Regions from separate parts of the Micromonospora fluostatini genome, predicted to be linked through region 4. Evidence: riboswitches for the same ligand, from Rfam matches in the RefSeq annotation. Region 4 holds a riboswitch; each other region holds the start of a gene.

Region 1 (7,751 bases), 3.6 Mb from region 4:
TGGGAAGACGACATGGTCACCGCCTTCCTGGACAGCATGGAAACCGGCGACCCCGACACCACCGAGTACGTCGCCGAGCATGGCCGGCCGGGCCTGTCGGAGATCGCCAGCATCCTGTCCCTCGCCGTGCGGTTACGGCTCGGTGGGCCCGACGCGCCACCCCGTTCGTTCGCGTGGGGACAGGCCGTGCGTCTGTCGGTCCTGATGGCGATGCTGACCCACGCCGTCACGGTCACCGTCAGCATCGCCGTACCGCTGTGGCTGTCCGGGAAGATGGCCTGGTTGCCCGCCCCCACGGCCGAGTGGGTACTCGCCCCGCCCCGGAACACCTGGCACACCGTGTGGGGCCTCGCCGGCTACGCCTGGCTGCCGGCCTACCTCGCGCTCGTCCTCGGACACCGGCGCGTGGCCCAGGCGGTCGCCCTGCTCGCCGTGGTGCCGCCCGCCGTCACGACCGTCGTGCAGCAGTTCGCCGGTGACGTACCCCCGTCGGTGACGCCCTGGGCGATGCGACTCGTCGACGTCCTCCTGCTGCTGGCCATGTCGGCCTTCCACCACGGTGCCCCACCGGTGCCGCGCCGTCCCTGGCTGCTTGCGCTGCCGGTCGGCATCCTCCTCGCCGTGCCGCTGTTCACCCTTCAGGCGACCACGCCGGCGCTGAGTGTGCTGGACTGGCCGGGCCTGTCCTGCGCCACGGTCACCGCCGCCATGCTGGTCCACCTGGCCGTGCGGGGGCGCGGTCACCCGGCCCGCACCCTGCCGTGGTCCCTGGCGCTCCTCCTGCTCGCGGTGACCGCGTTCGTCGTCCGGACCGCGACCCTGCCCGACCATCTCGGCCAGGTCCACCGCAGCACCCTCACCGCGATCGCGTCCGTCGAGGTGCTCGTCGTCCTCGCGGTCGGCGTACCGCTCGCCGTGCTCGCGCTCCGCGCACTGCGCCGGCTGCCCACTGTGCCACGCTGACCACGTCCGGGTGGGCCGGGCCCGAAACCCGCCCCACCCGCCCGGCGGACCCGGGCCGGGACCACGATCACCGGCGCTAACGCCCTGCGGGTGCCCGGCGCGCCACGAGGCTGGCGGCGAGCAGCCCCAGGGCGAGGACCTGGGTGGCGCCGAGGACGGCGATCAGGGCGGGCAGCGAGCGGCTGTACAACGCTCCCGCCAGAGCCCCGCCGGCCAGGGCCGCGACGCCCTGGACGGCGGCGAAGACGCCGTAGGCGGTGGCGCGGCGGGCGGCCGGGACGAGGTCGGCCACGAGGGCCTTGACCGTGGAGTCCTGCACCCCGACCGCCGCACCCCACAGGAGGGTGCCGACCACGATCGCGCCGACGCTGCCGGAGAGCGCCAGGGCCGGCACGGCGGCCCCCAGCACGGGCAGGGCGAACAGCACCCGGGCGTGCCAGCGGTCGTACAGGTGACCGCTGGCCAGGGCGGCCACGGCGGCGGCGGCCATCGCGGCGGCGTACAGCAGCGGGATCCCGGCGGTGGCCAGCACACCGGTCCGCGTGGCGTGGAACGAGATGATCCCGAAGGTCACCAGCCCGGCGGTGGCGGCTCCCGCCGCCGCGGCGAACAGGAAGAAGCGACGGGGCAGGTCGGCACCGATCCAGCGGCGCGCGGCGGTCGACGGTGGGCCGGTGGCGGGACCGGCGGAGGCGGCGGGGGCCGGGGCTTCGCGGTCGAAGACGGCCGGCTGGGGCACCCGCCGGCGGATCCACAGCAGCAGCCCGACGGCCAGCGCCCCCGGCACCGCCAGGACGGCCAGCGCCGGCCAGATCAGGCCGGTGGCCGCGATGACGGCCGCGACCAGCAGCGGCCCGGTGAAGGCGCCGAGCTGGTCCAGGGCCTTGTGCACCGCGAAGCCGCGCCCCCGGCCGACGGCTCCGGCGGCCTGGGCCAGCAACGCCGACTTGGCCGGGCTGCGCACGGCCTTGCCGGCGCGCTCGGCCAGGATCAGCGCGGCGGCGACCAGCAGGCCGGCGCCGCCGAGGAAGGGCGCCACGGCGAGGAGCGGCACACAGACGGCGGTCACCGCGTACCCGGCCAGCGTCAGGGACCAGTACCGGCCGGTACGGTCGGCCAGCGGCCCGAAGGCCAGGCGCAGCAGCAGGGCCATGGCCTCCCCGGCACCGGCCACCAGGCCCACGACCAGGGCCGAGGCGCCCAGCGCGCCCAGCAGCGGCCCCGTGATCGACCGCGCGCCCTCGTAGACCATGTCGGCGGCCAGGCTGACCATCCCGAAGCCGACCACGACCCGCCACGCGGACCACCTCGGAGCCGGCGGCCCGGCCGACACCGGCACGACGGGCTCGGCCGGGCCCGTGGACACCTTCGACATGCGCGCTCCTCGCTCCCGCCGGGCGCACCGCCGACCGGGTGCGGCGGTGTGCTCAGCGATTCTCGCGGAGCAACGCGTCGATGTCGTCGGCGACCCCGTCGGGACGTTCGCCGTGGCCGGGTGAGCAGTGGCGTTACTGCTACGTCGACGCGACCCTGGTCCGGGAGCCGATCGGGTCGACCCGCCCGTGACACCGCCCGCCTGAGGGCCCGGTGCCCCGACCCGGTGGGCCGACCACGGCCCGGTCGCCCCACCGGGGAGGAGCCCGGTACCCGTGGGTGTGGTGCCGCCGGTCGGCCGCCTCCGCTCCGGCGAACCGCCTGCGGCCGGCGGTGGTGCTTGCCAGAGTGAACAGGTGTCCGACGACGGCCCACGTCCGCATCCGAGTGCCGGCGGTGTCCGGCCGGTGGGCCGGGACCCCGGTGCCGAGGGTGACGTGAGCTGGATGGAGCTCTTCGTCGACCTGTTCTTCGTGTTCGCCTTCCTGAAGGTGGCCACGCTGATGTCGGCCGACCTGAGCGTCCTCGGCACGATCCGCGGGGTCCTGGTGATCCTGCTGCTGTGGCACTGCTGGACGTCCTGCGCCTGGCTCGGCAACGTCCTGCACGCCGACCGGGGCGGCATGCCGCTGCTGATGACCGGGGTGGCGACCGCGGTGCTGGTGATCGGGGTCGCCGTACCGGAGACGTTCGCCGACGTGCCCGGCAACCTGTCCGGTCCGGTCGTGGTGGTCGGCGGCTACCTCCTGATCCGGTTCTGCGTCCTGGCGGTGCTCACCTACCACCAGCGCGGCGGCGCGGCCGGCCGGCGGCGGACCGTGCTGGTGTGGCTGGCCTTCCTCGCGGCCGGGGCGATGCTGCTCGTCGCCGCGCTGCTCCCACCGAGCCTGCCCGAGCGGGTCGACGGGAACCTCGTCCGGGTCGTCCTGTTCGCCGGCGCGCTCGGCGTCGACTTCGTCATCTTCGCCGGGGTCGGCCGGGGCACCTGGCAGATCGTGTCGCCGTGGCACCTGGCCGAACGGCATGCCGTGATCATCCTGGTGGCGCTCGGCGAGACGATCATCTCGATCGGGGCGAGCCGGGGGGTCGGCGTGGACAAGCCGGTCACCTGGGACGTTGCCGCCGCCGCCACCCTGGGCATGATCATCGTGTCCGGGCTGTGGTGGACCTACTTCGACCTGGCGAAGATGCTCGCCGAACACGGGCTGTGGCGGACCCGGGGCGCGGCCCGGACCCGGCTGGCGCGCGACGCCTACCTCGGACTGCACCTGCCCATGATCGCCGGTCTGATCATCTTCGCCCTCGGGCTGAAACACGCCGTCGCCGTCGCGGTGGGGGAGGCCGACCGCCTCTGGGACGACACGAGCGTCCTGACCCTTTTCGGGGGGGTGCTGCTCTACCTGCTCGCGCTGGTCGCCTTCGAGTGGCGGACGGCACGGCTCATCGGCCGCAGCCCGCTGACCGGCATCGGGCTGCTCCTGGCCCTGTTTCCGCTGGCCGCCGGCGCCCCCGCCGTGGGCGCGCTGGCGTTGCTCGCCGTCGGGGTCGCCGCGATGGCGGTCGCCGACCGGACGATCTTCCGCCGCCGGCACGAGGCGCTGCACCACCTGGTCGAGCCCGAGGCGGCCCGACTCGGTGGGGTCTCTCCCCGGGAACTCTTCGTCGACCTGGTGTTCGTCTTCGCGTTCATCCAGGTGACGCTGCTGATGACCCGGCACCCGTCGCTGCTCGGCATCGTCCGGGGCCTGACCCTGCTCGCCCTGCTCTGGTGGGCGTGGATCTCGTACTCCTGGCTGGCCAACATCGTCCGCACCGAGACCGCCCTGGTCCGGTTCAGCACCATCGGGACCGCCACGGCGATCCTCGTGCTCGGGTTCGCCATCCCCCAGGCCTTCGGTCCCGACCGGGGTGGCCTGCACGGCTCCTCGCTCATCGTGGTGTGTTACGTCGCCGGGCAGGCCATCCAGGGCGTGCTGCTCTGGCAGGTGTCCCGCACGAACGCCGTGCTGCGCTCCGTCGCGCGCCGGGTCGTCCTGCCCTCCGGCGCCGCGCTCGTGATCCTGGCGAGCATCATGGCCCTGGAGGTGGCGACGCCCGTGGTGGTCTCCGGCAGCCTGGGCGTCACCCTGCTGTGGGTCGCGGCCCTGCTCGTGCAGTACGTCGGCGCCTACTGGTGGGGCGGCGACACCTGGCGGGTGCAGTCGGTGCGGCACTGGGTCGACCGGTACGCGCTCATCATGCTCATCGCCTTCGGCGAGGCCATCATCTCCGTGGGCCTCGCCGCGAGCGGGCGGCCGGTCTCGGTCACCGTCCTGGCGCTCGTCGTGGTGGGGGCGCTGGCCATCGGGACGCTGTGGTGGGCGTACTTCACCACCATCGACGCCGCGCGACTGGCCCTGAAGGCCCGGACCGGCCGGGCGCGGACGCTGCTCGCCCGGGACGCCTTCACGTACCTGCACCTGCCCATGGTCGCCGGGGTGATGCTGGTCGCCTTCAGCCTGCGCCAGATCCTGGTGCCGGGGCGGACCGTCAACGTCTACGGGCACTACGCCCTCTACCTGGGCGTGGCGCTGTACCTGGCCGCCAACCAGTGGTACTGGTGGCGGATGTGGCACGTGCTGAGCTGGCACCGGGTGCTCGGCGCGTTCGTCGTCGCCGCGCTGGCCCCACTCACCCTCCTGCTGCCCCCGGTCTGGCCCCTCGTCCTGCTCACCGGGCTCGGCGTCGTCTTCGCCGCCCTGGAGGTGCTGCACGGCGGTGACCCCCGCACCCGCGAGCCCCGCCCGGCCGCCTGAGCCGCCGGCGGCGTTCCCGGGGAGGTGGGGCGGGAGGTAGGGTGTGGCCGCCGTGGTGTTCGGGAAGCCGGTGCGGTACCGGCGCGGCCCTCGCCACTGTGATCGGGAAGCCGACGGCCCTTGTCCTCCGTGGAGGTCACTGAGCGTTCACGCTCGGGAAGGCCGGCCGTCGGTGTGGTACCCGTCAGCCAGGAGACCGGCCACGGCACGTTCGACCCGTCCACGAGGTGCTGGAAGGCGGTCCCGCTGTGCGGATCCCCATGCTCTGGCGCGTTGCCGCGCCCCTGTCCGTTCTCGTCGTCCTGCTCGGTGGCTGCGCCGTCGACCAGGAGGCCCCCGCCGGCTCGGATTCCGCCGGGGCGGTCGTGACCAACTGCGGCACGCCGGTCGCGATCCCGGAGCCGCCCGCCCGGGTGGTGACGATGAACCAGCCCGCCACGGAGATCATGCTGGCCCTCGGCCTGCAGGACCGGATGGTCGGCACGGCGTACCTGGACGACGAGATCCTGCCCGCCTACGCCGCCGCGTACGCGCAGGTCCCGGTCCTGGCCGAGGAGTACCCGGCCCGGGAGAGGCTGCTCGAGGTCGAGCCGGACTTCGTCTACGCCTCCTTCGCCAGCGCGTTCGGTGCCGAGGGCGTCGGCGACCGCGAGAGTTGGCAGCACCTGGGCGTCGGCACGTACCTCTCACCGGCGGGCTGCCCGGCGGAGACCCGACCCGCGACGCTGCGGATCGACGACGTCTTCGGCGAGATCCGGGAGATCGCCGCGATCTTCGGGGTGACCGACCGTGCCGAGGCCCTCGTCGCCGAGCACCGGGCCCGGATCACGACGGCCGCCGCCGCCGCGCCAAGCGCCCGGGTGATGTGGTGGGACGGCGGCAGCGACGCCCCCAGCGTCGGCGCGTGCTGCGGCGCCCCGAACATGATCATGTCGGCGGCCGGGGTGACCAACGTCTTCGCCGACGTCACCGGCCGCTGGGCCGACACCAGTTGGGAGGTCGTCGCCGAGCGCGATCCCGACGTCATCGTGCTGGTCGACGCGCGCTGGGATCCCGCCGCGCGGAAGAAGACCTTCCTGGCCGGTCACACCACCCTGCGCAACCTGTCGGCGGTCCGGCAGCAGCGGTACGTGGTCATCCCCTTCTCCGCCACCTCCGCCGGCGTGCGCAACGTGCTCGGCGTGGAGGCCCTGACGCAGGGGTTGACCGCGTCGGCGGCCGGGGCCGGGAGCTGACCGCCGTCGTCCCACGGCCGGCCGCCACCCGTACCCCGGTGGTGCGGGCCGCCGGCCCGGCCGTGGTCCTGGTCGTCCTCACGGTGGGGCTGCTCGCCTCGGTCGGCGCGGCCGTCACGATCGGCCCGGCGGAGCTCTCCATCGGTACGGTGTGGCGGGTCGTCGCCGACCACCTCGGGCTGGCCCGGTCCGACGTGACGCCGCTGCGCGAGCACATCGTGTGGGACCTGCGCCTGCCCCGGGTGCTCGGCGCCGCGGCCGTCGGCGCCGGGCTCGCCACGGCGGGAGCGGTCATGCAGACCGTCACCCGCAACCCGCTGGCCGACCCGTACCTGCTGGGTGTCTCGTCGGGGGCGTCGCTCGGCGCGGTCCTGGTGATCGTGGCCGGGGTGGGCAGCGGCGTGGTCGCCGTGGGCGGCGGCGCCTTCGTCGGCGCGCTCACCGCCTTCGCGGCGGTGGTCGCGGTCGCGGGCCGCCGCGCGGCGCTCGCCCCGACCCGGGTGGTGCTGATGGGGGTGGCGGTGGCGCAGCTCTGCGCCGCGCTGACCTCCTTCGTGATCATCTGGGTGGGGGACCCGCACGCCACGCAGAGCATCACGTTCTGGCTGTCCGGCTCGCTGGCCCGGGCCGGCTGGGCGGAGCTGGCCTGGGCGGCGCCGGTGCTGGTGGTCGTCCTGGGGCTGATCGGCTGGCACGCCCGCGCGCTCGACGCCTTCGCCTTCGGCGAGGAGGCCGCGGCCACCCTCGGGGTGGACGTGACCCGGGTCCGGTGGCTGCTGCTGGTGGCCACCGCGCTGCTGACCGCCGTGCTGGTCGCGATGAGCGGGGCGATCGGGTTCGTCGGGCTGATCATGCCGCACGCCGCCCGCCTGCTGACCGGCCCGGACCACCGGCGGCTGCTGCCGGTCGTGGCGCTGGCCGGCGCGATCTTCCTGATCTGGGTGGACACCGCCGCGCGGACGCTGTTCGAGCCGCGCGAGCTGCCGGTCGGCGTGCTCACCGCGCTCCTCGGGGTGCCCGCCTTCGTGATCCTGCTGCGACGCCGGGAGGTACGGGGCTGATGCTGGACGTCTCCGGAGTGTCGTGGGCGGTGCCGGCCGCCCGCATCCTCGACCGGGTCACCTGCACGGCGCCGGCCGGCAGCCTGGTCGGGCTGCTCGGCCCCAACGGCTCCGGCAAGACCACCCTGCTGCGGGTGGTCGCCGGGCTGCTCCGCCCCACCAGCGGACAGGTGACCATCGACGGCGACGCCGTCGCGCGGCTGCGGCGGCTCGCCGTCGCCCGCCGGATCGCGCTGCTCGCCCAGCACGCCGAGACCGACCTGGACCTGACCGTGCTCGACGTGGTGCTGCTCGGTCGGATCCCGCACCGGCGGTCCCGTTGG
Region 2 (7,751 bases), 3.5 Mb from region 4:
CCCGTAGGGGAACCGGTCGTCGGGCCGACGGTTGCGAAACCGCGCGGCGATCAGGAAGGCCGCCGGGGGCACCAGGGCGAGCATGTCCTCGATCCAGGCCGCCTTCATCGCCTGCGACTGGCCGAGCGTGAGCGCCAGCAGGGCGATCGCCAGGACGAAGAAGCCGATCGTCCACCACTGGAGCCGGACCGCCCGTCGGTGCAGCTCGGCCTTGTCCGGGGGCAGCTCGAAGCGGTCGTACACCCTCACCGTGCCACCTCCTCCCGCTCGGCGGTGGCCAGCAGCCGTTCGACCTCGCCGTGCGACAGCGCCAGCAGGAACCGTTCCACCTCGACCTGCCAGCCGTTCTCCCCCGGCGGCACCGCCCAGACGTGGTCGTGCACGGCCAGGTCGTGCGCCGTCTCCCGCAGTCCCAGGTCGGCCAGGCGCCACTGACCGACCACCACCGGTAGGTCCTCCTTACCGGTCACCTCCGCCACCGGCACCGGGTCGGCCTCGGCGGCCCGCAGCGCCGCGACCTCGGCCGTGCCGGCCGGTACCGCCACCCGGGTCCCGGCCAGGTCGGTCGGCGTCGCCACCCCCGGCGGCACCGCCACCACCGTGCGGACGGTGACGTACGGGCGGGTCAGCGCGGCTTCCTCCGTCCACGGCGCCTTCGCGTCGAGACCACCGACGACCAGGTCGAGGACGCGGTCCTTCAGCGCGGCCATCAGCGTCGACTCCGAGCCGGGATACCACTCCACCCGCGCGTCGAGCCGCTGCGCCAGCCGCTGCACCAGCTCCGCCTCGGCGCCGGTCACCGACCCGTCGTCGCCGACCCGGGTCCACGGTGGTGACTCGGTCACCCCGACCCGCAACACCCCGCCACGCACGTCCTCCAGGGTCGTGCCGACGTCCTGCGGCCACCGGCAGCCGGTGACCAGCACCAGCACGACCGCCGCCACCACGATGGTCCGACGCATCCCGACCTCCCTCGGCCGTTCCCGCGCCCCTCCTAGCCAGGACGGCGGCCCCGGAATCCTCCGGTACCCGACATATCGCCCAGTCGTCGGGCCGACCCGCCGGTGCCGCGCGACGCCGTCAGTCGTCGAACTCGACGCCGGTCGCGTGCGCCAGGGCGATCACCTGCCGGATCCGCTCGGGGTCGGTGGCCACCGCGCTCATCCGGCCGGCCAGCTCCGCCAGCGCGTCCCGGTCCGTCCCGTAGGCGCAGAACATGCTGCCCTCGGGGTCGTAGGCGAACCTTCCGTCGAGCGCCGGGGCCTCGGTGCCGACGAGCACCCGGGCGACGCCCTCCCAGAAGTACCCGTTGGGCTCGTGTCCGAGCTCCTCGACGACGCCGTCCACGTCGGTGGTCCCGGCGTCCAGCAACAGGGAGTACGCCCCGGGGGACGGTTCGATCAGCCGCATCGGTCGCATGGGTGCAGCCTCTCAGCCGCCCCGTCCGGCGGGTGATCCGGGGAAGACCCACCCGGTCGTGGTGAACCGGACACCGCCCCGGCCCGTCGTGCGGGTGGCGGCAACCGCCGTCGTCCGCCCAGCGACGAGGAGCGTGTGATGAGACTGAGGTACGGTCGCCGGCCGTCCCGGACGGGGCCCCCGGGGGTACCCGGCGGGCCGCTGCGGTGGGGCGACACCCAACCGGACGGGGGCGTCCCGCCCGAGCCGGCCCGGCCGGTGGCCCGGCGGGCCGTCGCGGTCGCCGCCTCGGTGCTGCTGGTCGGCGGCTCCGTGCTGGCCTGGGTCGTCGCCATGGGCGACGGGCGGGCCGCGGCGCACGGCTCGATGCAGAACCCGCCGAGCCGGATCTACCTCTGCTGGCAGGAGGGGCCGGAGGCGCCCCGCTCGGCGGCGTGCCGGGCGCTGCGGGACGCCGGCGGCAGTCAGGCCCTCTACGACTGGAACGGCGTCCTGGTGCCCGACGTGGCCGGCCGGCACCGCGAGGTCATCCCGGACGGCAAGCTGTGCAGCGCGGGTAACGACGCGTTCCGGGGCCTCGACCTGGCCCGCGACGACTGGCCGACGACCAGTCTGCCCTCCGGCGGCGGCTACCAGTTCCGCTGGCGGGGGACCGCCCCGCACGTGGGCGCCTTCGAGTTCTACGTGACGCGCGACGGTTACCAGCCCACCCGCCCGTTGACCTGGGCCGACCTGGAGCCCGAGCCGTTCCTGCGGGCCGACCGGCCCCCGTTGGAGGGTGGGTCCTTCCGGATCGACGGACACCTGCCGGCCAAGCAGGGCCGGCACCTGATCTACACGATCTACCAGCGGTCGGACAGCCCGGAGGCGTTCTACGCCTGCTCCGACGTGGACTTCGGCGGCGCCGGGGCGCCCGCGCCCCGGGAGCACCCCGAGGAGACCGGCTCACCCGACCCGGGGCCGCCCCTCGTGCCGGAGCACCACCACCCCGCCCCGCACCCGCACGAGCACCACCCGGCCCCGCACCCGCGCCGGCCCGCCCCCGGCGCAGCCGCCGACTGGGCGGCCGGTGTCGCGTACCCGGCCGGGGCGCAGGTGACGTACCAGGGCGGGGCGTACGTGGCGGTGCAGGGGCACACCGCGCAGCCCGGCTGGGAGCCGCCGGCCGTACCCGCCCTCTGGCACGCCGTCCCCGAGGCGGGCGCCGACGGCGTGCCGGACTGGCGTCCGCAGACCCCCTACGCGACCGGCGCGCACGTGACGTACCAGGGGGTCGTCTACATGTGCCGGCAGGGGCACGTCGCCCTGGCCGGCTGGGAGCCGCCCCAGACACCGGCCCTGTGGGAACCGATGGGTTGACCGACCACGGTCGGCACCCGATGAACCTATCCTCCTAGGACACTCAGGGGGGTGTGACCCGTGGTCGGGCGGAGGGCGCGTGGCGTCCGCCCGACCACGGCGTACGGCGTGGCCGGCGGTGACCGTCCCGGGCACCGACGACGTCCGGGACGGTCACCGCGAACCGGTCAGAAGTCGTCGTCGAAGCTGACCGAGCCGGTCACCCCCACCTGGTACGCCGAGACCCGCCGCTCGAAGAAGTTCGACAACTCCTGGACGTCCTGAAGCTCCATGAACCCGAACGGGTTGCGGCTGCCGTAGAGCGGGGCGATGCCGAGGGTGACCAGCCGCCGGTCGGCGACGTGTTGCAGGTACTCGCGCATGTCGGCCAGCGACATCCCGGAGACGCCCTGCTCCAGCAGGTCGGCGGCGAACTGGACCTCGCACTCCACCGCCTCGGCGAGCATGTCCCGGACCTGCTGCTGCAACTCGGCGTCGAAGAGGTCCGGCTCCTCGGCGCGGACGGTGTCGACCACGTCGAAGGCGAAGGCCATGTGCATCGACTCGTCGCGGAACACCCAGTTGGTGCCGGAGGCGAGCCCGTTGAGCAGGCCCCGGGACCGCAGGAAGTAGACGTAGGCGAACGCGCCGTAGAAGAACAGGCCCTCGATGCACGCGGCGAAGCAGATCAGGTTGAGCAGGAACGCCCGCCGGTCCTGCCGGGTCTGCAGCTCCCGCAGCTCGAAGACGGAGTCGATCCAGCGGAAACAGAACTCGGCCTTGCGCCGGATCGACGGGATGTTCTCGATGGCGGCGAACGCCTCGAACCGCTCCTTCTCGTCGGGCACGTACGTGTCGAGCAGGTTCAGGTAGAACTGCACGTGCACGGCTTCCTCGAAAAGCTGCCGGGACAGGTAGAGCCGGCCCTCCGGGGAGTTGACGTGCTGGTACAGGTTCAGCACCAGGTTGTTGGCGACGATGGTGTCCCCGGTGGCGAAGAACGCGACCAGCCGGGACACCAGGTGCCGTTCGGCGGGCGAGAGCCGGGCCAGGTCGGCGAGGTCGGAGTGCAGGTCGACCTCCTCGACGGTCCAGGTGTTCTTGATGGCGTCCTTGAACCGGTCGAAGAAGTGCGGGTAGCGCATCGGCCGCAGGGTCAGGTCCATGCCCGGGTCGAGCAGCAGGTGCCGGGCGTCGGTGGTGGGGGTCGTCGGGGTCGTGGTCACTGGCAGGCCTCGCAGCTCTCGGGGTTCTCCAGGGAGCAGGCCAGCGCCTCGGCGTCGACCGGGGACGCCACGGTCGCGGGCGCGACGGCGACGGTGGCCTGCTGGATCCGCGTCGCGGGACGCGAGCGCAGGTAGTAGGTGGTCTTCAGCCCGGACTTCCAGGCGTACAGGTACATCGAGGAGAGCTTGCCGATGGTCGGCGCGCTCATGAACAGGTTCAACGACTGCGACTGGTCGACGTAGGGGGCGCGGGCGGCGGCGAGGTCGATCAGCGCCCGCTGCGGCAGTTCCCACGCGGTGCGGAACAGGTCCCGCACGTCGTCGGGAAGCTCCGTGATGCCCTGCACCGAGCCCTCGGCGCGCTTGATCCGGTCCCGGATCTCCGGCGTCCACAGCCCGCGCGCCCGCAACTCCCGGACCAGGTACGTGTTGACCTGGAGGAACTCGCCGGACATGGTCTCGCGCTTGAACAGGTTGGACACCTGCGGCTCGATGCACTCGTAGCAGCCGGCGATCGAGGCGATCGTCGCGGTCGGGGCGATCGCGACCAGCAGCGAGTTGCGCAGGCCGTGCGCGGCGATCGTGGCGCGCAGCGCCGTCCACCGCTCCCGCTGGGTGGGTTCGGCGCCCCACAGGTCGGGGTGCAGGTGGCCCGCGGCGGCGCGGGTCTCGGCGTACGCCGGGTGCGGCCCGAACCGTTCGGCCAGCCCGGCCGAGGTCTCCAGCGCGGTCAGCAGGATCTCCTCCTGGACCCGGGTGGACAGTTCCCTGGCGCGGGCCGAGTCGAACGGCAGCCGCAGCGTGAAGAAGGCGTCCTGCAGGCCCATCAGCCCGAGCCCGACCGGCCGCCAGCGCGGGTTCGACGCCGCCGCCTGCGCGGCCGGGTAGTAGTTGATGTCGATCACCCGGTCGAGGAAGACCACGGCGGTGCGGACGGTCGCCCGCAGCTTCTCCCAGTCGACACCGTCGGTGGTGACGTGCGCGCCGAGATTGATCGAGCCCAGGTTGCACACCGCGGTCTCGGTGTCGGAGTTGACCTCCAGGATCTCGGTGCACAGGTTCGACAGGTGGACCGTGTTGCCCGGGGCCCCGGTCTGGTTGGACAGCCGGTTCGCGGCGTCCTTGAAGGTCATCCACCCGTTGCCGGTCTGCGCCAGGGTGCGCATCATCCGCCCGTACAGGTCGCGGGCCCGGACCGTGCGGACCGCCTTCTTCTCGGCGACCCGGTACGCGGCGTCGAACTCCTCCCCGTACAGGTCGGGCAGCTCCGGGGCGTCGGACGGGTCGACCAGCGACCAGTCGCCGTCGGCCTCGACCCGGCGCATGAACTCGTCCGGCAGCCAGTTGGCCAGGTTGAGGTTGTGCGTGCGCCGGGACTCCTCGCCGGTGTTGTCCCGCAACTCCAGGAACTCCTCGACGTCCGGGTGCCACGGCTCCAGGTAGACGCAGGCCGCGCCCTTGCGGCGGCCACCCTGGTTCACCGCCGCCACCCCGGCGTCGAGCGTCTTCAGGAACGGCACGATGCCGTTGGACCGGCCGTTCGTGCCCCGGATCAACGCGCCCCGCCCCCGGACCCGGGACCAGGAGATGCCGATGCCGCCGGAGAACTTCGACAGCCGGGCCACCTGGTGGTAGCGCTCGTAGATGGAGTCCAGTTCGTCGCGGGGCGAGTCGACCAGGAAACACGACGACATCTGCGTGTGCCGGGTGCCGGAGTTGAACAGCGTCGGCGAACTCGGCAGGTACGCCAGCGACGACATCAGCCGGTACAGGTCGACCGCCTCGTCCGGCGTCTCGGACAGCCCGCAGGCCACCCGCAGCAGCCAGTACTGCGGAGTCTCCAACACCAGCCGCGAGTCGGGGTGCCGCAGCAGGTACCGGTCGGCGACCGTCCGCAGCCCGAAGTACTCGAACCGCAGGTCACCGGCGGGGTCCACGGCGTCGTCGAGCCTGCGGGCGTGCCGGGCCACGAACGCGGCGGTGTCGTCGCCGACCAGCCCCAGGCCGTGGCCGTACCGGATGGCCTGGCTGAAGCTGGCCACGCCCTGCCCGCGCACCTCCCGGTCCACGGAGGCGGCCAGCAGCCGGGCCGCCAGCTTCGAGTACTGCGGCTCCTCGCCGATCAGCTCCGCCGCGGTCTGGATCGACAGCTTGGCCAACTCGGCGGTGGTCGTGCCGTCGTAGAGGCCGCTGACCGTCCTGGTGGCGACCCGCAGCGGGTCCACCTCGTCCAGGTCGGCCACCCACCGCTCGACCGCTCGGACGAGCTTGCCGACGTCCACCGGCTCGACGTCACCGTTGCGCTTGCGGACCCGCATCGCCTGCCGGCGCTGCCCCGGTCCGTCCGGACCGGACGTGGGCCTGTCCTGCACGACCGTCATGACCTCTCCTCGCCTGTCTCCGATGGCCTTCGGACGCGCGGGAGAACGCCAACGGGCCCGACGGGGTGCGGTGCCCGGCTGCTGGCGTCGGTCGTCCCGCGCGACCTTCGACCGCCGTCCGCGCACGCGGACGGCGCGCTGGCAGGTCTTCGGACTCGTGGGCGGGACCGGGGTCGCCGGTCGCCTACTGGCCGTCGCTTCCCAGGCCCGTTCAGGCCCAGTGCGTGGTGACGGCGGTCGTTCCCACTCACCGCTGCGGGGCAGTCCCGGATTCCCACCGGGTTCCCTCTTGCCTCGACCGGTCCTCGGGGGAGCGGTCGAACCAGCTGCGGGAGACACCATATCTGGGTGCGCGGGCGAAAAGACAACACCAGATGCTGTGTCGGGCGTGTCGCCGCGGCGGGTCACCCGGGATACGCCCCGGGCGACCCCACCGGCCGGACCGTCGCCCGCCACCGCCGGGCGACGGTCCGCCGAGTTGATGTCGTCACATCCGCACCACGCCGCGCCGGTCGGCCCGTACCATCCCGGAATGACGGTGCCGCCGGACGAGCTTCGCCTCGCCAGTGACTTCCCCGTCGCCACGTACGACCAGTGGCGGCGACTCGCCCTCGGCGTGCTGCGCAAGGCCGGCGTCGCCAGCGACGACACACCCGTCGAGGCGGTCGAGGACCTGCTGGCCCCGCGCGGGTACGACGACGTGACGCTGGCCCCGCTGTCCACCGCCGACGACCCGACCCCGGTGCCGGGGCCGCCGGGGGCGTTCCCGTACACCCGGGGTGGGCGGGCGACCGGCGCGGCGGTGGCCGGCTGGGACGTGCGGCAGCGTCACGCCGACCCGGACCCGGCGGTCACCGGCCCGGCGATCCGCGCCGACCTGGACAACGGCGCCACCTCGCTGTGGCTGGCGCTCGGCGAGGGCGGCCTGCCGGTCGCCGCGCTGCCGGCCGCCCTGGACGGGGTCTACCTGGACCTGGCCGGGGTGGTGCTGGACGCCGGGGCCGCCGCGGTCGAGGCGGTGCCGGCCTGGTTCGCGCTGCTCGGGGAGCGGGCCGTGCCGGCCGCCGAGGCCCGGGGCAACCTGGGCGTGGACCCGCTCGGCTGGCGGGCGCGGACCGGACAGCGCTGGGACGGCCCGGCCGGCGAGTGGGCGCAGCGCTGCGCGACCGGCTTCCCCGGCCTGCGGGCCATGACCGTCGACGCGACCGGGTACCACGACGCGGGCGGCTCCGACGCGCAGGAACTCGGCTGCGCGCTGGCCACCGGGGTGGCGTACCTGCGGGAGTTGACCGACGCCGGGCTGACCGTGCCGGCCGCGCTCGGGCAGGTGGAGTTCCGCTACGCGGCCACCGCCGACCAGTTCGCCACCATCGCGAAGCTGCGCGCC
Region 3 (7,751 bases), 3.6 Mb from region 4:
CAGGATCGACCCGTGCTTCACGTTCAGCGGCGGGGTGTAGTCGCGCTGGTTCAGCACGCTCCACGAGTTGCCGCCGATGCTGCCGGTCGACCAGGCGTAGAAGTCGTTGTTGACCGGGCTGAAGGAGTCGCCCCACAGCCACCACCCGGTGCCCTCGTTCCGCTTGACCAGCAGCGGTCCCTCGATGGCGTTGCCCTGCCGCAGCCCGCTGGTGTACGTGGTGAAGCTGTTCGGCGCGCCGGTGCCGGACCGCGCCCCGTACAGGTTCCCGTCGGCGAGGTTCTTGTAGTAGAGGTACGTGACGCCGCCGTCGACCACGATGTCGCCGTCGAGGACCGGGAAGCCCGGACTGAAGTAGACCTGCGGCGCGCTGACCGTGCGGAAGTCGGACGTGTAGTTGACCAGGAAGACGTCCTGCCCGCCGTTGTTGTTGGAGTACACGATGCCGTACTGCCCCCGGGCGGCGTCCCAGAAGACGGTGGGCGCCCAGGTGTGGGTGGGGTACGAGTGCATCCGCAGCAGGCGGTACCCGGTGAAGCTGGTCAGGTTCGTCGAGTCCCACACGTGCAGGTACGGGCTGTTGCGGCCGAAGTCGGTGCCGATCAGGTCGGTCGCGATCACGCCGAAGGTGCCGTCCTGCTTGCGGAAGACGAACGGGTCACGCAGGCCGAGGGTGCCGGCCGTCGGGGTGGCGACCGGGTTGTTCTGGTTCAGCGGCGTCCAGTTCAGGCCGTCCCGGCTGACCGCCAGGTGCAGGCCGTAGTTCGCCCCCTGGAAGGTCGGCGTCTCGGTGAAGTAGGCCCAGACGTAGGCGGTGTTCGTGGCAGCCAGGGCGGCGCGCGGGGTGGCGGCCACGCCGGTGGCGGCGAGGGCGGAGGAGGCGAGGGCGCCCAGGGCGAACGCTCGTCGGCTGAGGGGCACGGTGTCGACCTTTCTGGCGACGGGGACGGTGGCGCGGGCGCTCGGGCCCACGGGTGGGGTGGTGGTGCGCGCGGCGGGTCGGTGCGGAAGGGGTGGGGTGCCTGCCGCCGGGGCCGGTGGGTGGGGCGCGTGCTGCCCCCGACGGGGCCTGTCGATCTCCCTCCGGATGCGTCCAGCGTGATACAGAGGTATCGATGTGATCGCTAACATACGCCGGGCTCTACGGGACGGCAAGGCCGGATTCGGCCCGGTGCGGCGTCGGCGGCGCACCCGGGCGGCGGCCGGCCCACGCGTCCGCCCGCGAACCGGGTGCTGCGGGTCACGGCCGCCACGCGCGGACCCGGCGGTGCTGAAGTCGCGACAGGCCGCGCGGTCTGAACCCGGGGGACGCTGGTCGCGGCCGGGCGGCCCGTGCGGCGGGCACCCGGCGACGCCGCCGGCCCGTGTCCTAGCTCGACGGTGGGGCGACGCTCTCCCGGGTGATCAACGTCGGTGCGACGGTCTGCCGCAACGTGCGGTCCGTGCCGGACTCGATCTGCGTCAGGAGCAGGGCGAGGCTCGCCTCGGCCACGGCGTCGAAGTCGGGGCGCACGGTGGTCAGTGGCGGAATGAAGTACGCCGCCTCCGGTACGTCGTCGAAGCCGACCACGCTGACCTCCTGCGGCACCCGCCGGCCGTGCTCGTGCAGGGCCCGCAGCACACCCAGCGCGAGATGGTCGTTGGCGGTGAAGACGGCCGTCACGCCCGGCATCCGGGCCAGCATCTGCCCGCTGCGGTACCCGGACGCGGCGGACCAGTCCGCCTGCAGCACCGGGGGGACCTCGGCCCCGGCCGACCGCAACGCCGCACGCCACCCCTCGATCCGGCCGGCGCTGTCGAACCAGTCACCCGGCCCCGAGACGTGCCACACCGTCCGGTGCCCCGCGTCGAGCAGGTGCCGGGTGGCCAGCCGGGCCCCCTCGACCTGGTCGACGGTCACCAGCGGCACGGGCCGCCGGGGATCGCCGTCGACGGTCACCAGCGGGACGTCGGTGGGCAGGCACTCCAGCGCCTCCCCGGCGGACTCCACCGGCGCGATCACCACGATGCCGGCGACCCGGTGCGCCAGGTGGCGCTCCACGGCCTCGACGATGGACCGGCGGTCCAGACTGCGGACGCTGCCCACACTGACCGCGAACCCCGCGTCCGCCGCCGCCAGCTCGAACGCGGACAGCAGCGAGGCCGGACCGTAGAGCGTGGTGTTCAGCGCCACCACGCCCATGACCTGCGAGCGGCCGGTGACCAGCGCGCGGGCCGCGCCGTTCGGGCGGTACCCCAGCTCGGTGATCGCCGCCTGCACCCGGATCCGGGTCTGCTCGCGGACGTTCGGGTGCCCGTTGAGGACCCGGGACACGGTCTGGTGCGACACCCCGGCGAGGCGGGCCACGTCTCTCATCGCGGGACCGCGCGCGGTCATCCCACCCCCACCTCTCGTCCGTCACCGCGATCCGTTGACGACGGCGGCCGGGGTCGACCCGTCCGAGCGGAGCGGGTCGTACGGCCGGGGACGGTCGTCGTGGGACAACGCTAGATCAGCGAGAGTCTACGCCGACGGCCGTGCCGGATGGCACGGCCGAATGCCGCGTACGGTCAGTGACGTTCGTCATCACCGAGCGCAGGGCGGCTGTGGTGGGGGTGGCGCGGGAGGGCTCTGTCGGCTTCTTTCCCTTCGTGGAGCGGCTGTGGTGGCGCCGGGGCGTCGGCGTCACGCTCGTCCGCCCGGGCAGGTGGCAGGCCTGCCGAGGCGCGGACCGACCCCGACCCCGGCGGGCCGGGCCCGTGTCTATCGACCGGACCGGATGTTACAGAAACAAGTCGTACCCGACAAGGACAGGTTTCCGCGCCGCCCACCCCGCCGGCCGGTGCGGGGCGTGTCACCGGGTCGCCGGAGGCGCGGTGCTCTCGCGCACCACGAGGGTGGTCGCCATCTCGATCCGGGGCTGGCTGAGGCTCCCGTTCGCGGCCAGCGCCAGGACCATCCGGGCGGCCATCGCGCCCATCTCCACCAGCGGCTGCCGGACCGTCGTCATCGCCGGACCGCACCAGCGGGCCCCGGGCAGGTCGTCGAAGCCGACGACGCTGAGCTCCTCGGGGATGCGCCGGCCGGTCAGGCGGGCCGCCTCGTAGACCCCCAGCGCCTGCAGGTCGTTGCCGCACAGCACCGCCGTGGGCGGCTCGGCCAGGCGCAGCAGCTCCTGCCCGAGGTGCAGACCGTCCTCGAAGGAGAACCAGGCCCCGGTCCGCACCAGCCTCGGGTCCAACCCGGTCCCGGCCGCGTCGAGGGCCGCCCGGGCCCCGTCCAGGCGGGCCTTGGCGCACAGGCGTTCGGTCGGCCCGCTGATCACGGCGATCCGCTGGTGGCCCAGGTCGAGCAGGTGCCGCGCGGCCTCGAACGCGCCGCTCCAGTTGGTCGACGCCACCGAGGGGACGGTGTGCAGTGGCGGTTCCCCGGTCGGGTCCAACGCCACCAACGGGATCCCGCTGGCGCCGAGCAGGGCGTGTTGTTCGGGAGTGAAGCCCAGGTGCACCACGATCACTCCCGTCGGCCGTCGGGCCAGCAGGTGGCGGGCCCAGTACCGACCCTCCGACACCTGTTGCCGGGCGTCGGTGAAGCCGACCGCCAGCCGGTGCGCGCCAGCGATCTGCTCCACCCCGTGCAGCAGCGCCACCGCCAGGTTGCTCTGCATCCCGTAGAAGACGACCTCCAGGGTGGCGCTCGGGGCGACGGTCTCCGGCCGGCGGTAGCCGTGCTCGCGCAGCAGCGCCTCCACCCGGGCCCGGGTCTGCGCCGCCACGCCCAGGCGGCCGTTGAGCACCTTCGACACCGTCGGGGCCGACACCTCGGCCAGGCGGGCGATCGTGGTCAGCGTCGTCTCCCGCCGCCGCCGGGCCCGCACCGGCGCCTCCACCGGGTCCGGTGCCGGGCCCAGGGCCGTCACCGGACCCGGTGGAGGCAACGGTCCCGGTGGCGGCGCTGATCCCGCTGGCGGTGTCGGGACCGGTGGCGGCGTCGCGGGGCCGGCGGTCGGCTTCGGGGCCGCCGGCCCGCCCGGCTGCTCGTCGACCGGCCACCGCGACGGCACCGGCCGGGTGCCGCCCACCGCGTCGAGCAGCCGGACCCGGACCGCCTCGGCCTCCTCGGTCGCCCGGGGCCCCGCCGGCACCGTCTCGGTGAGGTAGCGCCGACGCCGCGACACCGGGTCGATCCCGGCGTACACCCGTACCCGCAGCGAACCGCTGGGCAGCCGCTCGATCTCGCCGCGCGCCCGCCGGCCGGTCCTGGAGCCAATCGACATGGAGCCAACCTATGTGGTCGACTGCTCCACGTACAGCTCCACGATGGCTCCACGGGGCGAGGGCGCGGGCGGTCGCCGCGACACGTCGGCCGGCGACCGGTCGTCGGCCCGGCGCTCGGGTCATCGACGCTGGTCAGCGCCGCGCGCCCGCCGGCCCGGCCGCTCCCGCCCACCGGCCGGCGGGCCGGGACCCCTTGCCGACGGGGCCGGATTGTCGATACCGTCGCGCCGTCGCGGTAACGGGAAGCCGGTGTGGAACCGGCGCGGCCCTCGCCACTGTGACCGGGGAGCACGCTCCGACTTGCATGCCACTGGGTCCTTCCGGGCCTGGGAAGGCCGGAGTACGCGACGATCCGGAAGCCAGGAGACCGACCCCGACGGTGTGATCTCGTCCACGAGGTGTTGGAAGGGGAGGTCTCCTCATGCACATCGCTGAGGGCTACCTACCACCGGTGCAGGCCGCGGCGTGGTTCGCGGTCTCGGCACCGTTCGTCGTCCACGGTGCGCGCAGCCTGGTCCACGAGGTCCGGGCGAACCCGGAGGCCAAGCTGCTGCTCGGCGCGTCGGGGGCGTTCGCCTTCGTCCTGTCGGCCCTGAAGATCCCGTCGGTCACCGGCTCCTGCTCGCACCCCACCGGGGTCGGGCTCGGGGCGATCCTGTTCCGGGCGCCGGTGATGAGCGTGCTCGGCACGATCGTGCTGCTGTTCCAGGCGCTGCTGCTGGCCCACGGCGGGCTGAGCACGCTCGGCGCCAACGTCTTCTCGATGGCCGTCGTCGGCCCGTGGGTGGCGTACGGCGTGTACCGCCTCGGGCGGCGGCTCGGCGGTGGCCTCGGGGTCTCGGTCTTCTTCGCCGCGGCCCTGGCGGACCTGGCCACCTACTGCGTGACCAGTGCCCAACTGGCGCTGGCCTTCCCGGACCCCGACTCCGGCTTCGTCGGGGCGCTGGCCAAGTTCGGGTCGATCTTCGCCCTCACGCAGATCCCGCTGGCCGTCAGCGAGGGCCTGCTCACCGTGCTGGTGATCCGTCTGCTGACCCGGGTCAGTCCGGACGACCTGCGCCGGCTCGGCATCCTGCGCCGGCCGGCCCCGACCCCAGGAGCGGTGGCATGAAGCGCTTCACGCGGACGAACCTGATCCTGCTGCTGGTCGTGGTGGCCCTCGCCGTGGCCCCGCTCGTGCTCGGACTCGGCCGTGGCGAGGAGCCGTTCGCCGGCGCCGACGCCCTGGCCGAGGAGGCGATCGTGGCGAGCCACCCGGACTACGAGCCCTGGTTCTCCTCGCTCTACGAACCGCCCTCCGGGGAGATCGAGTCGGCGCTGTTCGCGCTCCAGGCCGCCCTCGGCGCGGGCTTCCTCGGCTACTACTTCGGCGTCGCCCGGACCCGGCAGCGACTGCGTGGCACGCCGGGACCGGGCACGACACCCGTCGACTAGTGCTCGCCCTCGACGCGGCGGCGTACGCCGGCCCGTGGCGGTACCGGCATCCGGGGGAGAAGGCCCTGCTCGCCGTCGGGCTGCTCGGCTGCGCCCTGCTGCTGCCGGCCTGGCCCGGCGGCGCGCTGACCGGGCTGACGGCGGCGGCGGTACTGCTCGGGCCGGCGGGGCTGCCACCCCGGGTGCTGCTGCGGGCGGTCCGGGCGCCGCTGCTGTTCATCGGCACCGGCTGCCTGCCGATGCTGGTGGCGGTCTCCGGGCCGGGCAGCGTGCGGTGGGCGCCGGAGGGCCTGGCCACGGCCGCCGCCACCGCCTGCCGGGCCGGGGCCGCGCTGCTGTGCCTGCTGCTGTTCGCCGCCACCACCCCGCTGGCCGACGTGCTGCCCCGGCTGCACCGCCTCGGCGTCCCCGTGGCGGTCACCGAGGTCGCCGCCCTGACCTACCGGATGCTCTTCCTGCTGCTCGACAGCGTCCGCGCGGTCCGCCAGGCGCAGGCGGCGCGGCTGGGCTACCGCACCTGGGCCGCCGCGCACCGGTCGCTGGCCGGCCAGGCCGGGGCGGTCTTCGTCCGCGCCTTCGACCGGGCGCGCCGGATGGAGGAGGGACTGGCGCTGCGCGGGTACACCGGTTCGCTGGCCGTGGTGACCGAGGTGCGCCGCCCGTCGGCGGGATTCGTGGCCGGCACCGTGCTCCTCCTCGCCGGGGTGGTGCTGGCCGCCCACCTGCTCCCCACCGCCACGGCGCTGCTGCCCGACCTGCCACCGGTGGCCGACCGGTGAGCCCGCCGCTGGTCGAGCTGCGGTCGGTGGGGTTCGGCTACGAGCCCGACCGGCCGGTGCTCACCGACGTCGACCTGGCCGTACCGGCCGGCCGCCGGTGTGCGGTGCTGGGCCCCAACGGGGGCGGCAAGACGACGCTGTTCCGCCTGATGGTCGGCGCCCTCCCCGCCGGTGACGGTGCGGTGCTCGTCGACGGGGTGCCGCTGCGCCGCACCCGCTCCGGGCTGCTGGCGCTGCGACAGCGGGTGCAACTGGTCCTCCAGGATCCGGACGACCAGCTCTTCGCCGCCACCGTGTTCCAGGACGTGTCGTTCGGGCCGGTGAACCTCGGTCTGCCCGAGCCGGAGGTCCGTCGGCGCTGCGCCGAGGCCCTCGACGCCCTGGAGATCACCGACCTCGCCGACCGCCCGACGCACCTGCTGTCGTACGGGCAGCGCAAGCGGGTGGCCATCGCCGGGGCGGTGGCGCTGCGCCCGGCCCTGCTGATCCTCGACGAGCCGACCGCCGGCCTGGACCCGTACGGGGTCGAGGCGCTGCTGCGTACCCTCGACGGTTTGCACGCGCGCGGCACCACCCTGATGCTCGCCACCCACGACGTCGACCTGGCCTACCGGTGGGCCGACGAGTTGGTGCTGGTGGCCTCGGGCCGGGTCAGTCCCGGGGTGCCCGGTACGGCGTTGGCCGGTGGTGACCTGCTGGCCGGCGCGCGGTTGACCCCGGCCTGGGCGCCGTTGGTGCACCGGCTGCTGGACCGCACGCCCGGGCTGGCCGGTGCCCGGCCGCGCTCACCCGACGAACTCGCCCGGCTGCTCGTCGACCCCGGGGGCGACCGGCCGGCCAGGTGACCCGGCCGGCCCGCCGTCGCCTGACCCGCCCCGCCGCCGGGGGTCAGCGGCTGGCGGCCGTCCGTTTCCGGCCGCGACCACGGGGCCCGGCCGGTTTCCGGGGCGGCGGACCGGCCGGCGGCAACTGCCGTTCCAACTCGTCGATGATGGCGTGCAACTGGGCCAGTTGCTCGCGGACCGAGGGCTCGGGCGGCTCGTCGTGCGGGGGCGGCCGGCCGATCCGCGCGGCGGCGGCCCGCTCGTCCTGGTGCGCCTCCTGCAACGCGGTGAGGACCAGCCCGACGAGCAGGTTGGTGAGCAGGTAGCAGGCGGCGACCATGTACGACACGTAGTACAGCACCGCCCAGTCGCTGACCTCGCGGCCGGCCTGGAGCGTGTCGGTGATGCCGTCCAGGGAGAGCAGCAGGAACAGGGTCAGCATCGCCTGCCCGACCGT
Region 4 (7,751 bases):
GCGACCGGATGCGCGAGTTCGGCATCGTGCAGCGCGGCGCCGACCTGCTGCGGCAGCCGGCCCGCCAGTTCGACCTGCCCGGTCAGGAGCCGATCGCCCGGGACGTGGTCGACCGGCTGACCGCCGCGCTGGCCAAGCTGGACGAGCTACATCCCTTCTCCAAGGGCGTCGGCCTCGCCGCCCCGCAACTCGGTCTCGGCTGGGCGGCGGCGGTGGTCCGCCCGCCCGACCGCAGCGCCGAGCCGGTGGTCCTGCTCAACCCCCGCGTGGTGGACGCCGCCCCGGACACCGACGAGCAGTACGAGGGCTGCCTCTCCTTCTTCGACCACCGGGGTCTGGTGCCCCGGCCGCTCCGGCTCGACGTCGAGCACGCCCGCTGGGACGGCAGCCGGATGATCACGTCGTTCGAGTTCGGCATGGCCCGGCTGGTCGCCCACGAGGTCGACCACCTCGACGGACGCCTCTACGTCGACCGGATGGCACCGGGCGTGCCCCTGGTGCCGGTCGAGGAGTACCGGGAGACCGGCCACCCCTGGCGGTACTGACCCGCGACCGCCCCCGGGAACGGGGGCCGGGTCGCGTGCCCCAGGGGGCAGGGGCACGCGACCCGGCATTGGGGGGAGGAAAGTCGTCAGAGGTTGCCGAAGGTGTCGTACCGGATGTGCGACGGCGGGACCTCGTCCTCGGCGAGCGCCCGCAGGGTGGCCCGGACCATCCGCGCCGAGCCGGAGACGTAACAGTCGTGGTTGGTCCACGGGCCGTACCGGGTGACCACGTCGGAGATGGCACCCTGCTCGCCGTCGAAGTCGGGGTCCTCGCTGCACGCCGGGGTCACCGACAGCCACGGGTGCGCCTCGACCAGCTCGCGCAGCGCCGGCAGGGCGTACAGGTCCGCCGGGCGGCGCGCCCCGTAGAAGACGTGCACCCAGCGGGTCCGGTTGTACGTGGCCAGCTCCTCGACCAGCGCCTTGACCGGGGCCAGCCCCACCCCGCCCGCCACGGCCAGGATGTCCCGGGTGGAGGACCGGTCCAGCGTCATCGACCCCATCGGCGCGGCCAGCCGGAGCAGGTCACCGGGGCGGACCCGGCGGACCAGGGCACCGGAGAGCCAGCCCGCCCCGGTCGGCGTGCGGACGTGGAACTCCAGCACGTTGTCCTCGTTGGGGGCGTTCGCCACCGAGTACGTCCGCCACACCCGGGGCAGGTACCGGGGCACCTCGACGCTGACGTACTGGCCGGCCCGCCAGGGCAGCGGGTACTGCAACGCGCGGCAGGTCAGCACCGCCGTGTCGGGGCCGACCCGCTCGTGGGTCAGCACCTCGCCGTGCCAGAACGGCGGGTTCGGGTCGTCCTGCGCCCCGGCCATCATCTTCGCCGAGATCGCCGCGTACGCGTCCCGCCACGCCTGGTCGTACTCCAGGTTCCAGTCGTCACCGGCGGTGCTGCGCAGCGCGTCCATCAGGGCGACGCCCATGGTCGCGTAGTGCTCCGGGTCGACGTGGTACTTGCGGTGGTCCCGGCCCAGCGCGCGCAGGTACTCGTCGAAGCTCTCCGGGTCGTCGACGGTCTGCGTCGCGGTGACGATCGCCTCCAGCAGCCGGTCACCCTGCCCGGACATCTCCGCCGGGAACAGCTTGCGCAGCTCCGGGTCGAGGAGGAAGAGCCGCGCGTAGAAGTGTCCACTCAGCCGTTCCCGGTCGGACTCGACCAGGGTCCAGCTCTCCTTCAGCAGCCGCGCGAAGTGCTCCACTGGCACGCTCCCTCGGGTGACGGCGATCGGGCCATCACAGGATGGGTACGGAGCGTGCACAGCGGTCGCACAGAATGTGCGACCGGCTCACACTGGTGACCTTGCCCCTGCCGGCGGGCCGCCGCGTCGGGCACAGTGGTGCGGTGACGGTCGAGCTCACCCGCCAGGCGTCCCGACGGACCCTCGGCACCGAAACGTTGCTGGTCCTCGGGCTCTCGCTCGGTCAGTCGGCGGTGTACGCGATGGTCTCCATCATCGCCAAGCTGACCGCCGAGGGCGGACTGTCGAGACAGACCGCCGCCCTGAACACCTCCGCGTCACCCCGGCCGTACCTGGACCTGACGTACCAACTGCTCGGTCTCGCCTTCGCGATGCTGCCGGTGCTGCTCGCCGTACACCTGGTCAACCGCGACCCCGGCGACGCGATCCGCACCCTCGGCCTGGACGGCCGGCGGCCCGGGTCGGACCTGGCCCGGGGCGCCGGGCTGGCGGCGCTGATCGGCCTGCCCGGCCTGGCGCTGTTCTGGGTGGCGGCGCACCTCGGCCTCAACGCCAGCCTGGTGCCGGCGGCGCTACCGGACTACTGGTGGGCGGTGCCGGTGCTGATCCTCGCCGCCGTGAAGAACGCCGTGCTGGAAGAGGTGATCGTGGTCGGGTACCTGGTCACCCGGCTGCGGCAGCTCCAGTGGCGGGTCGGCGTGATCATCGCGACCAGCGCCGTCCTGCGCGGCACCTACCACCTGTACCAGGGTTTCGGGGCGTTCGTCGGCAACGTGGTGATGGGCATCGTCTTCACGTACTTCTTCCTGCGGACCCGGCGGGTGATGCCGCTGGTCGTGGCGCACACGCTGCTCGACATCGTGGCCTTCGTCGGCTACTCGCTGCTGCCCCGCGAATGGTTCGACTGGCTCTGACCCCTCCCGCCGCGCTGACCGGATCCGTCCCGCCGTCCCTGCCCTGCCCGCCGTCCCTGCCCTGCCCGCCGTCCCTGCCCTGCCCGCTGTTCCCGGTGGTGGGACCGCTGCCGAGCCGTGACGACCCGTGCGTCCGCCCGACGCGGGGCGCGCGGCCGGAAAGGTGCCGGCGGCCCCCGGCGGGTCGGACCGGGTCAGCCGGCCCGGTAGGCGGCGACCGCGCGGGCGGCGAGCCGTCGCGTCGCGGCATCGGCCCCGGCCGCCGCAGCCAGCACCGTAGCGCCCGGCAGCAGGCGCGCGGCGAGCCGGACCGGCAGCCAACCTCCGCCGGTCAGGGGCCCCGCCAACCGCCACGCCGCCCCCAGCGCCGCCGGCCACGGCCCCGCCGCCGGCCGAGGGTCACCGTCCGGGTCCCGGACCGCCTCGGTGGCCGCGTCCAGCGCCGCCCGCGCCCGGTCGCTGTCCGCGTGCACCCGGGTCAGCACCAGCAACTCGACCGCCCGGTCCGGGTGACCCGGGTCCCGGCCGTAGGCCGCCGCGAGGTGCAACACCAGGTCGGCCTGCGCCCAGAGCACCGCCGCCACCTCCACCGCCGGGGCGAGCAGCCCGGCCGTCGTGGCCGCCGCCCCACCCACGCCGGCCCGCCGCACGAAGCGCCGGGTGGCGAGCCGGGCCAGCCCGGCCGCGTCGGCCTGCGGGTACACCGCCCGCACCTCGTCGACCCAGGCCCGCGCGGCCGGCCCCCGCACCTCGACGGCCGCCAGGGCGAGCAACTCCGGCGCGAACTCCGGCCGGTCGCGCAGCCGCCCGGCCGTCCACCGCAGGCCACCTTCCCCGGTACGCCCGTTCGCCGGCCCGCTCTCAGGCCGGTGCACTTCCGTCGGCTCGCCGTCGGGGAGCTGCGCGTCTACTGGTCTGGGCCGCTGCGCGACGTCCGGCGGCTCGTCCTCGGGTCGCTGCGCGACGTCCGCCGGTCCGTTGTGGGGTCGCCGCGCGACAGCCGGCGGCCCGGTCTCGGGTCGCTGTCTGTGGGGAGGACGCTCCGCGACGTTCGGCGGTTCGCCTTCGGGACGCTGTTCGAGGTCCGGTGGGGTGGACGGGCCGACCGGTGCCGTACCGGCCGGCGGGGACCCGGTGACCGCCTCCGGCGGCGTGGCCGTCCGGCGGGCGGGCGCCTTCCGGGTGGTGGCGCCCGTCCGGGTGGTGGGTGTCTTCCGGGTGCGGGCGGTCGCCTTCTCGGCGGGCGGGGTCGCCTTCTCCGTGGGTGTGTTCCCCTCGGTGGCCCCGGTGGGCTGCTCGCCGGGGGGCGTGACCCGGCTCGCGGCGGTGCTCCTGCGGGCCGGGGTCCTTCGTCCGGTCGCCGTCGTGGACCCGGAGGTCGACCTGCCGCGCGCGGGGGCGCTGCGGGCCGGTACGGGATCATCGCCGGTCGGGCCGCCGCTGTGTTCCGACTCACTCTCCGCCCCGGCGGTCGGCTCCGGTCCCGTCACCGGACCGGCCGACTCACCGGCCGGCGTGGGCTCGACCTGCTTCCGGCTGGGTGTCGGCTCGACCTGCTCGCCGCCCGGCGAGGGCTCGGTCGGCGGCGGTGCGGTGGTGGTCGCGCGGCTCGACGAGGCCGCCCGGCGGCGCGGTACGGGAGCCGTACCGTCGGGCGGGGGATCCTGTGGAGGCTGGAAGAGCACGGTCGGGGCCGCCTTCGCCCGGCGCGTCGGCTTCCGCTGCGGCTCGGTCGGCTCCGGTTCCCCGGGCCGCGCCGGTGGCGGGGTGAAGCTCGCCTCCGGCGGGCGGCTTCCGGGCGTACCGGCTCGGGGTCTGCGGCTCGGTCGGCGGGGCTGGTCGCTGGGCGGCTGCTCCTCCATATCGATGGAGGGTAGCCCCGATCCGGGCGTCCCACCGGGAAAGATGCGGCCGGCGGTCGACGGCGGCAGGGCGCGGCACGGCGGGCGGGATAGTCGCTTTGCCCCGGGTGGGTGGGGGCCTGTATTCTCAGGCGCGGTGGTCTGCAGGCCACCAGGGAGACTTCGCCTAGTCTGGTCTATGGCGCCGCACTGCTAATGCGGTTGGGGTCTTAAAGCCCCTCCCGGGTTCGAATCCCGGAGTCTCCGCGCGAAAGCCGGTGTGTAGACTGGCCGAGCACCAGCGCCCGTAGCTCAACGGATAGAGCATCTGACTACGGATCAGAAGGTTAGGGGTTCGAGTCCCTTCGGGCGCACAAGATCACAAGGGGTCTGACCTGCCGGGATGGCAGTCAGGCCCCTTCACTTATCCGTCCCTTGTGGTCGGTTGGGTGCTCGGTGGGTGCTCGTGCGACGAGCATCCCTCATGTCCTGGCCCGTCCAGCGGTGGCCGTCGCGTCCGGGTGGTTCTTGATCATGACCCCGGCCGTGCCACCGCCGGCCACCTGAGCACCGGTCGGGGTTTCCACTACCGGCTATGTTGCCGGGATGACCTGGACGCTCGGTGCCGGCATCGCGGGCAGTGCCCTCTTCGTCCTCGTCTTCCTCGTCGGCGGCGCCACCCGCCCCGGCTACGACACCCGCCACCACCCGGTGAGCGCCCTGGCCCCTCGCCACACCGATGGGCCGCCGTCCTCGGCAACGGACAAACAATTCTCTACGCGTCCACGGCACCGGCACCCTCACCGGCAACACACCCATCTGCTTCCACACGGCAGCCCGACTCGTCCCGTACGTCGGGACACGGTGGTCCGACAAGCGGTGTAGGGCCCGTACGATGACGCGTGGTGCTGGTTCGCCCCACCTCGTTGGGTGGGGCGTCGTAAGAGGGAACCCGGTGCGAGACCGGGACTGCCCCGCAGCGGTGAGTGGGAACGACCGCCGTCATCAGAGCACTGGACCGGAAGGTCTGGGAAGCGACGGCCAGTAGGCGACCAGGTGTCACGCCCACGAGTCCGAAGACCTGCCAGCGCTGCGCACACCGCCGGTGTGCGCCGCCGGCGGTCCCTCGGGAGGGCCAGGGCGGAAGCCGGTGCCTCGCCGCACCCCGCCTTCCCCCTCCCGTGCCCGCCGGGCACCTCGAGGGAAGGACCACCTGTGAGCACCGCATTCGGTCAGAGCACCGTGCTCGGGTACCCGCGCATCGGCGCCAACCGCGAGCTGAAGAAGGCCGTCGAGGCCTACTGGGCCGGCACCATCGACGCCACCGCCCTGGAGCGCACCGGCGCCACCCTGCGCGCCGAGGTCTGGCGGACGCTGCGCAACGCCCGCCTCGACGCGATCCCGTCGAACACCTTCTCCTACTACGACCACATGCTCGACACCGCCGTCGCCGTCGGCGCGATCCCGCACCGCTTCGCCCGGCTCGGCCTCTCCGAGCTGGACACCTACTTCGCCATGGCCCGGGGTGTCGACGCCGAGCCGGCGTTGGAGCTGACGAAGTGGTTCGCCACCAACTACCACTACCTGGTACCGGAGATCGGCCCGGACACCGTCTTCGCCCCGAACCCGGCCAAGGCGCTGCGCGAGTACGGCGAGGCCCGGGACCTGGGCGTCACCACCCGGCCGGTGCTGGTCGGGCCGGCCACGTTCCTGCTGCTGGCCAAGGGCGACGACCCGTTCGCCCGCCTCGACGACCTGGTCGACACGTATGTCGGGATCCTCGCCTCGCTGGCCGAGGCGGGTGTGGCCTGGGTGCAGCTCGACGAACCCGGCTACGTCGCCGACCGCAGCCCGGCCGAGATCGACGCCCTGCGGCGGGCCTACACCCGGCTCGGTGAGGCCACGCACCGGCCCAGGATCTTCGTCGCGACCTACTTCGGTGACCTCGGGGACGCGCTGCCGACGCTGCTGGCCACCCCGGTCGAGGCGATCGGCCTGGACCTGGTCGCCGGGCCGGGCAACCTCGAGCGCCTCGCCGCCGCCGGTCCCCTGCGCGGCACGACCATCGTCGCCGGGCTGGTCGACGGGCACAACATCTGGCGGACCGACCTGCGCGCCGCCGTCACGGCCGGGGCGACGGTCGCCGGGCTGGCCGACCACTTCGCGGTGTCCACGTCCTGCTCGCTGCTGCACGTACCGGTCGACCTGTCCGTCGAGACCCGCCTCGACGCGCACCTGTACGAGCGGCTCGCGTTCGCCCGGCAGAAGGTGGACGAGGTCGTCCTGCTCGGTCGGGCGCTGCGCGACGGCACCGCGCACCTGCCCGCGCCGCTGCCTCCCGCCCCGGCGGCGTGGCGCAACGACGACGTCCGGGCCCGGCTCGCCGCGCTCGGCCCCGCCGACCGGCAGCGCGGCGGCTACGGTGAGCGGGCCGCCCGCCAGCAGGAACGGCTGCGGTTGCCGGAGCTGCCCACCACCACGATCGGCTCGTTCCCGCAGACCGGCGAGCTGCGCCGGACCCGGGCCGCGCACCGGGCCGGCACCCTCGACGACGCCGGCTACACGGCGCGGATGCGCGCCGAGGTCGAGCACGTCGTCCGGTTGCAGGAGCAACTCGGCCTGGACGTGCTCGTGCACGGCGAACCGGAACGCAACGACATGGTCCAGTACTTCGGCGAGCAGCTCGACGGGTTCGCCGCGACCGAGCACGGATGGGTGCAGTCCTACGGCTCCCGCTGCGTCCGCCCGCCGGTCATCTACGGGGACGTGGCCCGCCCGGCGCCCATGACGGTCGAGTGGTCCAGCTACGCCCAGTCGCTGACCGGCAAGCCGGTCAAGGGCATGCTCACCGGCCCGGTCACGATCCTCGCCTGGTCGTTCGTCCGCCACGACCAGCCTCTCGCGGACACCGCCGACCAGGTCGCGCTCGCCCTGCGCGACGAGTGCCGCGACCTGGAGGCCGCCGGGATCCGGGTCATCCAGGTCGACGAGCCGGCGCTGCGGGAGACCCTGCCGCTGCGGGCCGCCGACCACCCGGCGTACCTGGACTGGGCGGTGGGCGCGTTCCGCCTGGCCACCGCCGGCGTGGCCGACGACACCCAGATCCACACCCACCTGTGCTACTCCGAGTTCGGCGACGTGATCAACGCCATCGACGCCCTCGACGCCGACGTCACCAGCATCGAGGCGTCCCGCTCCAAGATGGAGGTCCTCGACGACCTCGCCGCGATCGGGTACCGGCGGGGC

Evidence for each region. A riboswitch is a leader RNA that binds a small molecule or an ion and turns the genes downstream of it on or off. The one in region 4 is predicted to bind cobalamin.
Region 1: it holds a riboswitch for cobalamin, as region 4 does, so the genes downstream of both, ACQUFX_RS10225 (ABC transporter substrate-binding protein) here and metE (5-methyltetrahydropteroyltriglutamate--homocysteine S-methyltransferase) in region 4, are expected to answer to the same signal.
Region 2: it holds a riboswitch for cobalamin, as region 4 does, so the genes downstream of both, ACQUFX_RS10605 (ribonucleoside-diphosphate reductase subunit alpha) here and metE (5-methyltetrahydropteroyltriglutamate--homocysteine S-methyltransferase) in region 4, are expected to answer to the same signal.
Region 3: it holds a riboswitch for cobalamin, as region 4 does, so the genes downstream of both, ACQUFX_RS09915 (energy-coupling factor ABC transporter permease) here and metE (5-methyltetrahydropteroyltriglutamate--homocysteine S-methyltransferase) in region 4, are expected to answer to the same signal.

Annotation. Positions count from the first base shown of each region.
Region 1 is NZ_CP191251.1:2,380,777-2,388,527, reverse strand. It holds gene ACQUFX_RS10240 (hypothetical protein) at 1-963, shown strand, start outside; gene ACQUFX_RS10235 (MFS transporter) at 1,040-2,338, opposite strand; gene ACQUFX_RS10230 (low temperature requirement protein A) at 2,784-5,132, shown strand; cobalamin riboswitch at 5,169-5,351, shown strand; gene ACQUFX_RS10225 (ABC transporter substrate-binding protein) at 5,393-6,367, shown strand; gene ACQUFX_RS10220 (FecCD family ABC transporter permease) at 6,406-7,428, shown strand; gene ACQUFX_RS10215 (ABC transporter ATP-binding protein) at 7,428-7,751, shown strand, end outside.
Region 2 is NZ_CP191251.1:2,474,609-2,482,359, reverse strand. It holds gene ACQUFX_RS10630 (cation diffusion facilitator family transporter) at 1-249, opposite strand, end outside; gene ACQUFX_RS10625 (substrate-binding periplasmic protein) at 246-962, opposite strand; gene ACQUFX_RS10620 (Imm51 family immunity protein) at 1,081-1,419, opposite strand; gene ACQUFX_RS10615 (lytic polysaccharide monooxygenase) at 1,558-2,778, shown strand; gene ACQUFX_RS10610 (ribonucleotide-diphosphate reductase subunit beta) at 2,946-3,923, opposite strand; gene ACQUFX_RS10605 (ribonucleoside-diphosphate reductase subunit alpha) at 3,980-6,364, opposite strand; cobalamin riboswitch at 6,488-6,706, opposite strand; gene ACQUFX_RS10600 (methylmalonyl-CoA mutase family protein) at 6,897-7,751, shown strand, end outside.
Region 3 is NZ_CP191251.1:2,295,481-2,303,231, reverse strand. It holds gene ACQUFX_RS09930 (glycoside hydrolase family 43 protein) at 1-921, opposite strand, end outside; gene ACQUFX_RS09925 (LacI family DNA-binding transcriptional regulator) at 1,370-2,356, opposite strand; gene ACQUFX_RS09920 (LacI family DNA-binding transcriptional regulator) at 2,835-4,256, opposite strand; cobalamin riboswitch at 4,474-4,647, shown strand; gene ACQUFX_RS09915 (energy-coupling factor ABC transporter permease) at 4,679-5,368, shown strand; gene ACQUFX_RS09910 (energy-coupling factor ABC transporter substrate-binding protein) at 5,365-5,691, shown strand; gene cbiQ (cobalt ECF transporter T component CbiQ) at 5,691-6,470, shown strand; gene ACQUFX_RS09900 (energy-coupling factor ABC transporter ATP-binding protein) at 6,467-7,315, shown strand; gene ACQUFX_RS09895 (ion transporter) at 7,359-7,751, opposite strand, start outside.
Region 4 is NZ_CP191251.1:5,933,496-5,941,246, forward strand. It holds gene ACQUFX_RS26375 (peptide deformylase) at 1-545, shown strand, start outside; gene ACQUFX_RS26380 (globin domain-containing protein) at 632-1,750, opposite strand; gene ACQUFX_RS26385 (CPBP family intramembrane glutamic endopeptidase) at 1,894-2,664, shown strand; gene ACQUFX_RS26390 (hypothetical protein) at 2,859-3,539, opposite strand; tRNA gene ACQUFX_RS26395 (tRNA-Ser) at 4,682-4,772, shown strand; tRNA gene ACQUFX_RS26400 (tRNA-Arg) at 4,807-4,879, shown strand; cobalamin riboswitch at 5,398-5,608, shown strand; gene metE (5-methyltetrahydropteroyltriglutamate--homocysteine S-methyltransferase) at 5,721-7,751, shown strand, end outside.